2 regions of the Serratia fonticola genome follow, and region 1 is predicted to be linked to the other one. Evidence: riboswitches for the same ligand, from Rfam matches in the RefSeq annotation. Region 1 holds a riboswitch; the other holds the start of a gene.
The links. Region 1 has a riboswitch for cobalamin ahead of btuB (TonB-dependent vitamin B12 receptor BtuB). Riboswitches for the same ligand answer to the same signal wherever they lie in the genome.

Region 1 (7,733 bases):
CCGTTCATTGCCTGAGTGAAATCTTCCGCCGCCATGCGGATAATCTGCACGTTGTCGATATTATTGGCCGCGATGTTGTACTGCGCCGCCGCCACCGAAGGCTTGGCTATTTCAGTGGCTAACACCCGCTCGAAGTTGCGGGCCAGGGCCAGCGAGAAGTTGCCGTTACCGCAATACAGCTCCAGCAGATCCCCTTTTGCACCTTGGGTCACATTCAGCGCCCATTCCAGCATTTGCACGCTCATGGCTGCGTTGGGCTGGGTGAAGCTGTTTTCGACCTGGCGATAAATCATTTCGCGGCCAGCGACCGGCAGCACTTCGTCGACGTAGTCCTGATCCAACATGATTTTCATCTTCGAGGCGCGGCCAATCAGCTGCACATCGAAGCCGTCTGCGCGTAATGCGTCACGCAGCACAGTGGCATCTTGCTGCCATTGTTCGTCCAGCTTGCGGTGATACAGCAGCGAGGCAATGATTTTACCGCTCTGCGTAGAAAGATAATCGATCTGGAACAGCTTGTGGCGCAGCACCGGGTTGGGCTTGAGGGCCACCATCAGGGCGCTCATCAGGCGGTTAATCAGCTCGCTGGCCGCCGGGAAGCTATCGACACGGATACGCTGCTTGGTCTGCTGATCGAACATGATGTGGTACATATCGTCCTCATCATGCCAGATGCGGAATTCCGCACGCATCCGGTAGTGGCTGACTGGCGAGCGAAACACTTCCGGCTCGGGTGCCGTAAACGGTGACATCATGGTCTTCAGGCGGGCTGTTTTCTCCGCCAGTTGGTCGTCATAGCGTTCAATGGGCAAATTCTCGGGCGTCATGGTTTCTCTCGTCAGGCAAATTGGATCAGCGGGGATTGTAGGGAATCAGCCCGTGAAGTCCAGTTTTGTTGTGGTGCTATTTTGCAACACTGTTGGCAATCTAGACATCCATTTTCATTGATTGTAGCATTGCCATCCGGTCTCAAGCAGCGAGTGAAAAGGGAATCCAGTGCAAATCTGGAGCTGACGCGCAGCGGTATGGGGAAGTCACGGCGATAGCGTTAAATGACGCAGACACTGTCCACTGCAGGATGGGAAGTCATCGCCCGGTGCGGGTTGCCACAGGCAACCGGCAAATCCCAAGCCCGAAAACCTACCGGTGTACGTCGCAATATCCATAGCCGTCGCGAACTACCGGCCGTGGCCCTGCGGCATCCCCAATGAAGTTTGGATGCTTTTTATAATGACAATGATAAAAAATACACTGCTGGCGGTGGTCTCCTCCGTGACGGCATTTTCTGGATGGGCGCAAGATAACACCACGGCTAAAAGTAGCGATGACCTGGTGGTTACCGCCAACCGCTTCCCTCAACCGGTCTCTTCCGTATTGGCGCCTGCCGATGTGGTGACCCGCGAAGATATCGATCGCTGGCAGGCCAAAAGCCTCAATGATGTGATGCGCCGTTTGCCCGGTGTCGATATTTCACAGTACGGCGGTATGGGGCAGGGATCATCTCTCTCGGTACGCGGCACTGAAGCTCGTCATGTATTGGTACTGATCGACGGCGTGCCAATGGCCCGTCTGGGGATTAGCAACGGCGTTGATTTTAACCAGGTTCCGTTGGCGCTGGTTCAGCGTGTGGAGTTTATCCGTGGACCGCGCTCGGCCATTTATGGTTCTGGTGCCATCGGTGGGGTCATCAACATCATTACCCAGACGGATAAAGAGGGCGGTAAAGTCCAGGCGGGTATCGGTTCTAAAGGATACCAGCAGTACGATGGTGCCTTGCGCCAGCGTTTTGATAACACGGTTGCTACCGTTGCGGGTAGCTACCAGATGACCAATGGCTTCAATGTGAAGCCGGGCTCGCCTTATTCGGTCGACAGCGATCGTGATGGTTTCCGTAATAAAAGCTTCTGGGGTGGGTTGGAGCAGCAGTTCAATCAGAATTTCTCAGGTTTCGTGCGGGGTTATGGTTATACCAATAACTCGGACTACGATGTCGGCAGTGTACCTTACAGCCCGAAGTACAGTAATGATGAAGACCGCCTGTATAGCCACACCTATGATATGGGGCTGCGTTTCCTGTCTGGGGCTTTCTCTTCTCAACTGACGGGCAGCTATCAGAAACAGAAAGATTACAACTACAGCAGCCAGAATGGCCGTTATGGCATCAGCACTACGCTGGATGATATGGATCAGCGTAACCTGCAATGGGGCAATACCTATGCTTTCGAGCACGGTAGCGTTACCGCCGGTGCCGATTTCCAGCAACAGCGCCTGACTTCTTCCGACAATTCCTTTGCCGATACCTATAAAAGAGACAACACGGGGCTGTACCTGAGCGGTCAACAGCAGTTTGGCAGCGTGACTCTGGAAGCCTCTGGGCGTGAAGACAAGGCAGGTGACTTTGGTTGGCACGGCACTTGGCAGACCGCGGCAGGTTGGGAGTTTGTTGATGGCTATCGAGCCACTTTGTCTTATGGTACGGGTTTCCTGACGCCGTCATTGGGTCAGCAATATGGCTCAAAACGCTTTGGCATTGATTCCAACAGTAACCTCAAGCCGGAAGAGTCCAAACAGTGGGAAATGGGTCTGGAAGGTTTGACCGGGCCGTTGGATTGGCGTCTGTCTGCTTACCATTACAAAATTCAGAACCTGATCAATTATGATTCTGACCCCGTGACCTATCAGGGGCAGTATTACAATGTGGATAAGGCAACGATTAAAGGCGTGGAATGGACGGGTAGCTTTGATACCTGGATGTTCACCCACCGATTGACGCTGCAATATATCGATCCGCGTAATGACCAGACCGATGAGGTGTTGGCGCGCCGTTCGAAACGTCAGGCCAAATATCAGTTGGATTGGACGATGTTCAACCTGGACATGGATATCTCGTATCAATACTACGGTAAGCGTTACGACAATATCTCTTCTACTTATAACCCTGAGCAGCGCGTATTGCCGAGTTACAGCACGGTCGACGTGAGCGCCTCATATCCAATAACCTCTCAGCTGACAGTTCGTGGTAGAATTGCCAACCTGTTTGATAAAGATTATGAGACGGCTTATGGCTATGCTACCCCAGGAAGAGAGTACTACCTCACTGGCAGCTATACCTTCTAACGCCACTGCGGCTCCTCGCCCGACGGCGCTGGTTTTTGATTCCGGCGTCGGCGGGTTATCAGTGTTTCAGGAGGTTCGGCAACTGCTGCCGGATCTCCACTATATCTATGCCTTCGATAACGTAGCATTCCCCTACGGCGAGAAATCCGAAGAGTTTATCGTTGAGCGCGTGCTGGAAATTGTCAGTGCGGTTCAGCAGCGCCATCCTCTGGCGATCGTCATCATCGCCTGTAATACCGCCAGTACCGTTTCCTTACCCGCACTGCGTGAACGTTTTGCTTTCCCGGTAGTGGGGGTGGTGCCTGCGATCAAGCCTGCTGCCAAACTGACCGCCAACGGTATCGTCGGTTTGCTGGCCACGCGCGGTACGGTTCAGCGTACTTATACTCATGAACTGATCGAGCGTTTCGCGACAGATTGCAAAATTGAGCTGTTAGGCTCTTCTGAGCTGGTGGAACTGGCAGAAGCCAAGCTGCATGGTGAACCTGTGCCGCTGGTAACGCTGAAGAAAATATTGCAGCCGTGGCTGAGCATGCGCGAGCCTCCGGACACGGTAGTGTTGGGGTGTACTCACTTCCCTCTATTATCTGAAGAGCTGATGCAAGTCCTGCCTGAAGGAACGCGTTTGGTGGATTCTGGTGCGGCAATTGCTCGCAGAGCCGCCTGGCTTATCTCTAATCAGGAAAATCTGGTCTCAACTCAGGAAGAGAATCTGGCGTATTGCATGGCGCTGAATGAAGACACTGATGCTTTATTGCCCGTTTTGCAGGGTTATGGCTTTAAATCGTTGAAAAAACTGCCGCTTTAATAGGTTTTTGCTTAAACATTCGACGGTCAGAAAAAAAAGTGAATTTAGGGGTTGCGGCGTTCTGAGAACTCCCTATAATGCGCCTCCACTGACCGGGAACAACGAACTCTTTATAGCAAAGAATGTCGCCCAGCCAGGAAGAAGCAACCCGGTGAAAACACCGCGTCTCGTAAGAGAAAAAGGTTGACTCTTCAGCGGGAAAGCGTAATATGCACCTCCCGCGTTACCGAGAAACTTCCCGGTAACGAACGCTCTTTAACAATTTATCAGACAATCTGTGTGGGCACTCACAAGACGATATCCAGCTACTTCGGTAGCAAAAAAATATCAAGTCTTGAAGAGTGACCAAGCAGTAATTCATGCGAATGAATTATTACGAAAGTTAATTTTCGAGCATCGCTGCACGAGTTGCAGCAAATCAAGCTTTTAATTGAAGAGTTTGATCATGGCTCAGATTGAACGCTGGCGGCAGGCCTAACACATGCAAGTCGAGCGGTAGCACAAGGAGCTTGCTCCTGGGTGACGAGCGGCGGACGGGTGAGTAATGTCTGGGAAACTGCCCGATGGAGGGGGATAACTACTGGAAACGGTAGCTAATACCGCATAACGTCTTCGGACCAAAGTGGGGGACCTTCGGGCCTCACACCATCGGATGTGCCCAGATGGGATTAGCTAGTAGGTGAGGTAATGGCTCACCTAGGCGACGATCCCTAGCTGGTCTGAGAGGATGACCAGCCACACTGGAACTGAGACACGGTCCAGACTCCTACGGGAGGCAGCAGTGGGGAATATTGCACAATGGGCGCAAGCCTGATGCAGCCATGCCGCGTGTGTGAAGAAGGCCTTCGGGTTGTAAAGCACTTTCAGCGAGGAGGAAGGGTTCAGTGTTAATAGCACCGTTCATTGACGTTACTCGCAGAAGAAGCACCGGCTAACTCCGTGCCAGCAGCCGCGGTAATACGGAGGGTGCAAGCGTTAATCGGAATTACTGGGCGTAAAGCGCACGCAGGCGGTTTGTTAAGTCAGATGTGAAATCCCCGAGCTTAACTTGGGAACTGCATTTGAAACTGGCAAGCTAGAGTCTTGTAGAGGGGGGTAGAATTCCAGGTGTAGCGGTGAAATGCGTAGAGATCTGGAGGAATACCGGTGGCGAAGGCGGCCCCCTGGACAAAGACTGACGCTCAGGTGCGAAAGCGTGGGGAGCAAACAGGATTAGATACCCTGGTAGTCCACGCTGTAAACGATGTCGACTTGGAGGTTGTGCCCTTGAGGCGTGGCTTCCGGAGCTAACGCGTTAAGTCGACCGCCTGGGGAGTACGGCCGCAAGGTTAAAACTCAAATGAATTGACGGGGGCCCGCACAAGCGGTGGAGCATGTGGTTTAATTCGATGCAACGCGAAGAACCTTACCTACTCTTGACATCCACAGAACTTTCCAGAGATGGATTGGTGCCTTCGGGAACTGTGAGACAGGTGCTGCATGGCTGTCGTCAGCTCGTGTTGTGAAATGTTGGGTTAAGTCCCGCAACGAGCGCAACCCTTATCCTTTGTTGCCAGCGCGTAATGGCGGGAACTCAAAGGAGACTGCCGGTGATAAACCGGAGGAAGGTGGGGATGACGTCAAGTCATCATGGCCCTTACGAGTAGGGCTACACACGTGCTACAATGGCATATACAAAGAGAAGCGAACTCGCGAGAGCAAGCGGACCTCATAAAGTATGTCGTAGTCCGGATCGGAGTCTGCAACTCGACTCCGTGAAGTCGGAATCGCTAGTAATCGTAGATCAGAATGCTACGGTGAATACGTTCCCGGGCCTTGTACACACCGCCCGTCACACCATGGGAGTGGGTTGCAAAAGAAGTAGGTAGCTTAACCTTCGGGAGGGCGCTTACCACTTTGTGATTCATGACTGGGGTGAAGTCGTAACAAGGTAACCGTAGGGGAACCTGCGGTTGGATCACCTCCTTACCTAAAGATATGCAGTTGAGTGCAGTGTCCACACAGATTGTCTGATGAAAAAGTAACGAGCAGAAATACCTTTATAGGCTTGTAGCTCAGGTGGTTAGAGCGCACCCCTGATAAGGGTGAGGTCGGTGGTTCAAGTCCACTCAGGCCTACCAAATTCGCACTTATGCTGCGTTATGCGCGCGGTCGTTTACCCAAAAGTAAACTTCCCTTCCGCATGCCTTGCCTAAGCACGAATTAACAGGGTTTCCAACAGGAAAGACTGTTATTCACGCGAGTGGTAAATAAAGGTTTCTGCAAGTGACTGTATGGGGCTATAGCTCAGCTGGGAGAGCGCCTGCCTTGCACGCAGGAGGTCAGCGGTTCGATCCCGCTTAGCTCCACCATATCCATATGGTCCTTGATAATACTTCAGAGTGTACTGGCAACAGTATGCTGCGAAGTATTTTGCTCTTTAACAATCTGGAACAAGCTGAAAATTGAAACATGACAGCTGAAACTTATCCCTCCGTAGATGTATTGGGGTAAGGATTAACCTGTCATAGAGTCTCTCAAATAAACAGCACGACAGTGTCTCTGTTTACAGAAACACCTTCGGGTTGTGAGGTTAAGTGACTAAGCGTACACGGTGGATGCCTAGGCAGTCAGAGGCGATGAAGGGCGTGCTAATCTGCGAAAAGTGTCGGTAAGGTGATATGAACCGTTATAACCGGCAATACCCGAATGGGGAAACCCAGTGTGTTTCGACACACTATCGTATGGTGAATACATAGCCATACGAGGCGAACCGGGGGAACTGAAACATCTAAGTACCCCGAGGAAAAGAAATCAACCGAGATTCCCCTAGTAGCGGCGAGCGAACGGGGAACAGCCCAGAACCTGAATCAGTTCTTGTGTTAGTGGAAGCGTCTGGAAAGTCGCGCAGCAAAGGGTGATAGCCCCGTACACTAAAATGCATTAATTGTGAGTTCGATGAGTAGGGCGGGACACGTGACATCCTGTCTGAATATGGGGGGACCATCCTCCAAGGCTAAATACTCCTGACTGACCGATAGTGAACCAGTACCGTGAGGGAAAGGCGAAAAGAACCCCGGCGAGGGGAGTGAAATAGAACCTGAAACCGTGTACGTACAAGCAGTGGGAGCACCTTCGTGGTGTGACTGCGTACCTTTTGTATAATGGGTCAGCGACTTATATTTTGTAGCAAGGTTAACCGTATAGGGGAGCCGTAGGGAAACCGAGTCTTAACTGGGCGAATAGTTGCAAGGTATAGACCCGAAACCCGGTGATCTAGCCATGGGCAGGTTGAAGGTTGGGTAACACTAACTGGAGGACCGAACCGACTAATGTTGAAAAATTAGCGGATGACTTGTGGCTGGGGGTGAAAGGCCAATCAAACCGGGAGATAGCTGGTTCTCCCCGAAAGCTATTTAGGTAGCGCCTCGTGAACTCATCTTCGGGGGTAGAGCACTGTTTCGGCTAGGGGGCCATCCCGGCTTACCAAACCGATGCAAACTCCGAATACCGAAGAATGTTATCACGGGAGACACACGGCGGGTGCTAACGTCCGTCGTGAAGAGGGAAACAACCCAGACCGCCAGCTAAGGTCCCAAAGTCATGGTTAAGTGGGAAACGATGTGGGAAGGCATAGACAGCCAGGATGTTGGCTTAGAAGCAGCCATCATTTAAAGAAAGCGTAATAGCTCACTGGTCGAGTCGGCCTGCGCGGAAGATGTAACGGGGCTAAACCATGCACCGAAGCTGCGGCAGCGACGCTTAGGCGTTGTTGGGTAGGGGAGCGTTCTGTAAGCCGTTGAAGGTGAACTGTGAGGTTTGCTGGAGG
Region 2 (7,733 bases), 2.7 Mb from region 1:
TTCAACCAGGGCATCACGCCCAGCACTGGCACACCAGTCAGGGCTTCGATCTGCTCCAAGCCCGAGTAGAGTAAGGCAATATCACCACGGAATTTATTGATGATCACCCCTTTCACCCGAGCTTTTTCTTCCGGTTCCAGCAGGGCCAGTGTGCCGTAAATAGCGGCAAATACCCCGCCACGATCGATATCGGCCACCAACAGCACTGGCGCATCGGCGATCGCCGCCATGCCCATATTGACGATATCGCAATCGCGCAAGTTGATTTCCGCCGGGCTACCTGCCCCCTCCAGCACCATGATGTCGTAGCCGCTGGCCAGGCTGTGATACACCTCGCTGATTTGTTGCTGCAACTGCGGCTTGTACTCGTGATAGCTGACCGCGTCCATATTGCAGGCCACTTTGCCCATCAGCACCACCTGCGCCTGGCAATCGCTGGTCGGTTTCAGCAGTACCGGGTTCATCCGCACATCGGGTGCGATACCGGCGGCTTCGGCCTGAAAGATCTGCGCCCGGCCCATCTCTTCGCCACGGGCGGTAATGCCAGAGTTGAGCGCCATATTCTGCGATTTGAACGGCGCACAGCGATAGCCATCCTGCATAAATATCCGGCACAGCCCGGCCACCAGCACGCTTTTACCCACATCGGATGCGGTTCCCTGCACCATCACACACCGTTTCATCACTTATTCTCCACGTCGCGCTGGCTGAGCCGCGCAAACCATTATTATTTCAAGCGCCAAGCCATAGCAGGCGCAACGCTGCAAACAGCAGCAGAGCCAACAGCGAGGCCGTCATCATCAGACGAGTGCTGCGTGGAATATCCGCCAGCTCGATCTCCCGCCGGGCCTCACCGATCCACGGCTTTTCGACCCGTTGACCAAAGTAATTGTTAGGACCGCCAAGCCGCACTCCCAGCGCTCCAGCCACGGTGGCTTCCGACCAGGCGCAGTTAGGGCTGGTGTGCTGATAGCGATCGCGCCAGCCAATGCGTAACGCCTGGCGATAGTCCAACCCGTTCAGCCGGGCCGCACAGCTCAGCAGTAGCCAGCTAAGCCGGGCCGGTAACCAGTTGGCGAAGTCATCCATCCGCGCCGACACATAGCCGATAGCGCGGTATTTCGGCGTTTTATAGCCCACCATTGAATCAAGAGTGTTAACCGCTTTATACGCCATCGCCAACGGTGCTCCACCTATCAGCAAAAAGAACAGCGGCGCAATTACGCCATCCACGCTGTTTTCTGCCACCGTCTCCACCACCGCCCGGGTGATTTGCGGCTCTTCCAGTTGTGAGGTATCCCGCCCGACAATCCACGACAGCTTGTGGCGGCTCTCCTCAAGATCGGCACTTTGCAGTGCCCGGTGAACCTCCATGGCCGCCTGCTCCAGGCAGCGCCCGGCGAGCAGGGTATAAATCAGCCAGACTTCCGCCAGCCAGCCTAACCACGGGTGGATATACTGCATCAGCGTCAAAAATCCCCAACTGACCAGCCAGACCGACCCAACGACGCCCAGCCACAGCAGCCCGCCGCCAAGTTTTAGCGTTCTCTCGCTATGGCAAGTCCGGCGGATCGCGCGTTGCAGCACCGTGATCAGGTTACCGATCCAGCGCACCGGATGCGGCCAGTGCGGTGGGTCACCTAACAGACTGTCTAGCAGAAAGGCCGCGAACCAGGCTAGCAGCGTCATGACACGCACCTTGTAGCCGCGATTGAGAAAGCCTGATGGTGGGTTAATGGCATAAAAAAATCCCGACCTCTCGGGCGGGATTTGGGTGTCAACAGGATACGACCAGGCGGTGCAACATAGCTGCACGTATCTTATGACAACCCCCTTCCCACCGAAGGTGTTGAATGTGTGACCAACTGGCCGGTCTTCTGGCTTAGCGTCATCCTCATCCACTCCCTTCCCAATCCTCAGATCAGTGGCGCAGTGGATTCGTCGGCATCACAGCAGCGGGGGCTGCGGGGGAGTTAAACCCCCTTCCCAACCACAACCTGTCATCGTTCAGGATGTGGGTTATCCAGTTGGCAATAATACGGTTAATCACAACGTTATGGGTTCTATGAACTCCACGCTTCAATTTATCACTTAGTTTTCATCTCGATAGCCTCGACAATGGCCATGCCATAATAACCTGTTGATATGGCGAATACACGCCAAGATCTGGCATTCACCTGGGCGACAGGTTTAGTTTGCAACGGATCAACGGCAATTACGCTGTGTTATCCTGCACGCAAACTTGACAGGGGAATAGCAAAACCGTGAGCGAACATGGTGGTAACGTACTGGAAATGGCGTTGAAAACCGGTCTGGATCCGGCCGAGATTATTGATTTCAGCGCCAATATCAATCCATTGGGCATGCCCGCCAGCCTGAAGGCGGCGATTATCGAGCATCTGACCAGCGCCGAATGCTATCCCGACGTTGAATACCGGCGTCTGCATGCGGCATTGGCGCGGGTTCATCACTGCCCGCCAGAGAATATCATGGCAGGCAACGGGGCCACCGAGCTGATTTACGCCATCGTGAACCGGCTACGCCCCCGCACGGCGCTGCTCCTTACGCCGGGGTTTGCCGAATACCGCCGGGCTTTGCAGCGGATTGACTGCCAGATCGAGGACTTCCTGCTGGATGAAGCCGGGGGTTTTCAACCCGATGAGCGGCTGCTGCAGGTGCTGGCCGAGCGCCAACCGGACTGTCTGTTCCTGGCCACCCCTAACAATCCGACCGGGCTGATGCCAGACCCCGCGCTGTTGCAGGCCATCCTAGCCTGCTGTCGCCAGCACAATATTGCGTTGATCGTTGATGAAGCCTTTATCGATTTTCTGCCAGATGCGCCGGGGCTGATCCCACAAATGGCGGAGTATTCACGCCTTTATATCCTGCGCTCATTGACCAAATTCTTTGCCATCCCCGGCCTGCGGCTCGGCTATCTGGTCAGCAGCGATCGCGCGGCTTTACAACAGATGAAACAACTGCGCGAACCCTGGACCATCAATGCCTATGCAGCACTGGCAGGCGAGGTGATCCTCGACGATCGCGATTACATCCAGCAAACCCACCAATGGCTGGCAGAGCAGCGTGCTTGGTTGTTTAACGCGCTGGCTACCTTGCCGCACTTGCGCATTTGGCCAGGGGCAGCGAACTATATTTTCCTCCGCTGCCTGCGTCCCGGATACGATCTGCAACAGGCGTTGTTGCAGCACCGCATCTTGATCCGCCACTGTGCCAACTACCCTGGCCTGTCCGCCGACTATTATCGGGTGGCGATCAAGAGCGAAGCGGCCAACCGCAAACTGATAGCCGCGCTGCAACAGGTGCTGGTGGAGGACTGAGGCATTTATAGGCGTCAAACATTAACCTATTGAATATCTTAATGGGCGCAGCATGCAGCGCTCCTACAAGGTGAGCCGGAGGTGATTTGTCTGGGGATCGCACATGTTCGACCGTAGGGGCGCAGCATGGCACGACGACTCTGTTCGTAGAGGCAGATTTTTTTCATGGTTGCTAACGACCAGGCACGGATTAAAAACGATGATCGAGCAGCTTATCCTGTGCAACCGGATACGCTTTACCATCGAACTTGAGTTCGACGCGGGTCTTGGCAACGACTTTGCTGCTTTCCACGCAGTCCTCCCCTTTTTTGCTGGCTTCCTTGTGCGTCGCCATGGTCTGTAGTTGTAGATCCTGGAAGCCGTTATGTGCGCTCTTGCCAAGCGCCAATGCGCGATGGGTCGTGGCAAAATCCCCTGCACACTGGCCATCCCACTCACCGCTATATTCATTCATGGTGAGATTGTTGAGCACCAGACTGACTTGCTGATCTTGCAGGGTATAGAGGTTAAGCCGTTCGATGCTGATGGGATTGACCGAGGAGGAGCCACGGTGGATAAAACGCACCCCGAAGGCGCGTATCGCTGGAGATAATTGGTAGCGCGCAGTGTCGATGGTCACGCTGCTGGTGTAGATGGCATCATCCATAATCGCTTTGGGATGATATTTGCTGGCCAGCACCTTGCTGGTCAGGCTATCAACCACCAAAACGGCGACGTCATAGTCGGTAAAATCGGGTTGGGCCTCTTCCTTGGGTTCCAGCATCAGCACCGCTATGGTTTTTTCCGGAGCATAGGGCCACACCTTGCAGGTGGACAGCTCGGTATTCATGGTCGTTTTGGCGGCGAAGGGCTTAGCCAATTCGTTAAGCAGCGGCTGGCAATCAGCCAGCGAGGAGAAAGAAATCACCCCTAACGCCAGTCCACCTATCACTTTAATCATCACTCGATTTCCTGTCTGCAATTGCATTAATTCAAACCTATTTTCTGGTGACGACTTCTCAGGCCACGTCCTGCAGGTAGACAGGCTTGCCAGCGCTGCGCTTGAACAGCGCTAGCTTTTGGCGAGCCAAGACAAAACCCGCCGCGTTCACTGAGTCTTTGCGAGCTAACCACCCCGCCACTTCCAACAGCAGCATCAGGCCACAGCAGAACATTACGCTCAGCAGGCCAACAGTAGCGAAGATGTCGGCAGCGTCCAGCCAATCCCATTTATCCGGCACCCCGCCCTGGTGCCACCAGTCATTCAACGTGAAACAGACCAGCAGCAGCATCAAAAACAGACAACAAATGGGCAAAGTTTTATACAGCCACTTAAGCCGTTGCAGTGACACCGCCAAACCGCTTGGCCGGTTGAGATAAGCGCTGCCGTCCCGCTCATTGCAAACGCCGATCACGGCGTTGCTCGGCCGGGCGATCAGCAGCGTCACTGGATCGTTGGCCGCCAGGAAGAAAGGATGTTCACGCAGCAGCAGCGGGTTAAGGTTTTCAATCATCGGATCCACGCCGGTGCGAAACGTTAATCGCCCAGCGCTACAGCTAAATTGGTAATCGATCACTTCCCGCTGGTATTCACCACTGCCAATAATCTCACGCCTGGCGCTCACACGGGTGGCAATGCTTTGTACGCAAGAGAGTATGGCCTGATCGGACATCAGTTTATCGTTGCTCGGAACAGGAGGCTGCACGCCGGAAGTTTGGCAAAGGGCAACATCGCCATGCATCACCTGTTCCAGACCTTGCAGCGACTGGCGCGCCCTACGGCTGGCGTTCATCGTCCACTGGGTGAACGAGCTAAAACAGCCCCATACGCCGCAGCTTAAGACCAACATCAGAATAACCGCCACCCAAAGATTGGGTAACCAGGTAAACCCATAGACCGCCAGCCCAATCAGTCCTGCTGAGCCCACCATCTGCAAGATGAGCCTGGAAGGATTTGGTTCATCAGCCGCTTGGGCTTGCAGGATGCCTTTTTCCGCGCTCACCAGCCAGTGCAACCAGTAGCTACCATCGGCCAGTTGATGCGCCCCGATATAAACCCCCTCTCCCGCAACCAATTTATCCAGCACGCTGATATCGGCAAACTGGTCGCTATAGGTGTAGAAAACCTTATCCCCAGCCAAAATACGCCGCAGCAGGTGTTCACCAGTGGCATTTTTATCATGGCGAATAAAGGACAGATGGTGGAAGCCGATTTTTTTCATGGCTGATAACCGGCGAGATCGGGGGACTGCGGGGAGGAACCGACAAAACCAGACGTCAATAGTGCCCAAAACCTTCTCATTGCCACAATCCCTGTTAGCGCCTGCATTAACTCCCCTTGGAATTTAACCAAAAAGTGAGCGTCAATCCAGCCGTTAGCAGGGATTATTCAGCTATTGCCAACATCCCTGTCAGCAATTTGCCGTTGTTGGCACCAGGCTATCAAAGAATACCGCTGAGCAGGCCGATCCCCAGCAGAGATGAACCGCCGCCAATCACCCGCGCCCAGCCGCTATGCGTAGACGAAGACGCCAGCAGATAACCGATACCCAACCCCGCCACGTGCAGCAACGCCGTTGCAATCACCATACCGGAAAGCGCCGCCACCGAATGAGAAAGCTCAGCACCGTGGGCCAGGCCGTGGAAAATGGCAAAAGCGCCGATAATCAATGCGCCCGTTATCGCCGACAGTTTCAGCTGTAAGGCAACCATCACGCCAATGCCCAGCAGCGAGGCGGCAACGATGAACTCAGTGCCAGGTACGGTCACACCTGCCATGCCAACCAGCGCACCGGTCAACAGCAAACCGGCAAACGCCAGCGGCGCCAGCCACCACTGCTTGGTATTCATAGCACTCCAGATGCCTACCAATACCATGGCAACCAGATGATCCATCCCGGTCAGCGGATGGATAAAGCCTTCGGTAAAGCTTAATACGTGATGCGCGCCACCGTCATGGCCCACATGGGCAAAGGCCAGCATGGGGAACAGCGCCAGTAGGGATACAGCCACAGCTTTGACATTAATACGCATAATGAATACCTAAATTTTCCAGTGAATGAAGGTGGTGGTTTTACTCGTAAAAACAGTTGATTACGTTATAAATTCATCCTTATGCCTGCCTTGAATAAGTCGGTTGGCGGCAATCAGCGCCTGCCCCAAGGCCAACCCGCCATCGCCTGCCGGTAAACGGGATGGCAGCAAGACCTGTAATCCGTGTAACTGCTGGAGCAACAGTTGCCGCAACAGCGCGTTATGCATCACTCCACCGGACAGCACGACGGTATTGATGCCGTATTGCTTTGTCGCGTGGCGAGCCAATGCGGCAAATCCCTGGGCCAGGGCGAAATGGAACGCATAAGCACGCTGCGCCGGGGGGGCCTGATAGGCCAGCCATTGCCGCCAGAAGGTGGCCAGATCCAGCTGATTGCCGAGCAGCGGCAGTGAAACCGGGGGCTGATGAGGCGGGCTTTGCCACGCCAAGGCTTCCAACTGGCAGGCTGCCTCCCCCTCCCAGGAAATTTGTGGCGGCACGATCTGTAATGCTGCGGCTACCGCATCAAACAAGCGCCCGGCGGAAGAGGCCAACGGTGAGTTGATTTGCCGTTCTACCGCCTGCAGTAAGATCGTCGCCTGCGGTTGAGGGATAGAGGCGGCCTCTGGCAACGTCTGCCAATCGGGGACAAAACGCTGTAACTGGGCCAACAGGTTGCGCCACGGCTGGCGAGCGGCCACATCGCCCCCTGGCAATGCCACTGCGGGCAACCCGCCCAAATGCTCACAATGCTGATAATCTACCAGCAGGCATTCACCGCCCCACAGTTGCCCGCCAAGGCCATATCCCAGCCCATCCAACGCCAGCCCGATTACCTTACCGCCGTCGCGCGGCCAGCCATGTTCCGCCAGGCAGGCTACCAGATGGGCATGATGATGCAGCGTGGTGACACAAGGGATCGTCCGCTCGTTGGCCAACGCCAGGCCCTGCTGGTGGCTGAGATAGCCGGGATGGGCATCGATGGCGATCGCCTGTGGCACCACGCCGTAAATTTCCCCAAACAGCGCCAACAATCGTTGTTGCTGTTGCCGGGTGGTTTCATCTTCCAGCGAGCCTAGATGCTGGCTGACCACCGCCCGGTCATCCCACAGCAGGCAGAAGGTATTCTTGCTATCGGCTCCCAGTGCCAGAATGGCCGGTTGGGAGGTAAAGCCAGGGGGCAAGGGCATCGCATCCGGGACATAGCCACGTGCCCGGCGCAGCATCTCACTACCCTGCTCGGTCAAGCGTACTAAAGAGTCATCGGCTCGCTGGACGATCTCGCGGTTATGCAGCAGCCAGACGTCAGCCACCCCAGCGAGTTCATCCAGTGCCTGTTGGTTGCTCAGTGCGGGAGGTTTGCCTGCCGGATTGCCGGAGGT

Region 2: another riboswitch for cobalamin. It lies ahead of cbiB (adenosylcobinamide-phosphate synthase CbiB); the one in region 1 lies ahead of btuB (TonB-dependent vitamin B12 receptor BtuB).

What each region holds. Positions count from the first base shown of each region.
Region 1 covers NZ_CP011254.1:1,554,143-1,561,875, reverse strand. The annotation lists gene trmA (tRNA (uridine(54)-C5)-methyltransferase TrmA) at 1-827, opposite strand, end outside; cobalamin riboswitch at 948-1,162, shown strand; gene btuB (TonB-dependent vitamin B12 receptor BtuB) at 1,237-3,117, shown strand; gene murI (glutamate racemase) at 3,062-3,925, shown strand; rRNA gene WN53_RS06875 (16S ribosomal RNA) at 4,353-5,893, shown strand; tRNA gene WN53_RS06870 (tRNA-Ile) at 5,969-6,045, shown strand; tRNA gene WN53_RS06865 (tRNA-Ala) at 6,201-6,276, shown strand; rRNA gene WN53_RS06860 (23S ribosomal RNA) at 6,496-7,733, shown strand, end outside.
Region 2 covers NZ_CP011254.1:4,263,607-4,271,339, reverse strand. The annotation lists gene WN53_RS18870 (cobyric acid synthase) at 1-683, opposite strand, end outside; gene cbiB (adenosylcobinamide-phosphate synthase CbiB) at 733-1,689, opposite strand; cobalamin riboswitch at 1,851-2,043, opposite strand; gene cobD (threonine-phosphate decarboxylase CobD) at 2,265-3,338, shown strand; gene WN53_RS26895 (PA3715 family protein) at 3,529-4,278, opposite strand; gene WN53_RS18850 (hypothetical protein) at 4,337-5,539, opposite strand; gene WN53_RS18845 (HupE/UreJ family protein) at 5,760-6,350, opposite strand; gene hypF (carbamoyltransferase HypF) at 6,411-7,733, opposite strand, start outside.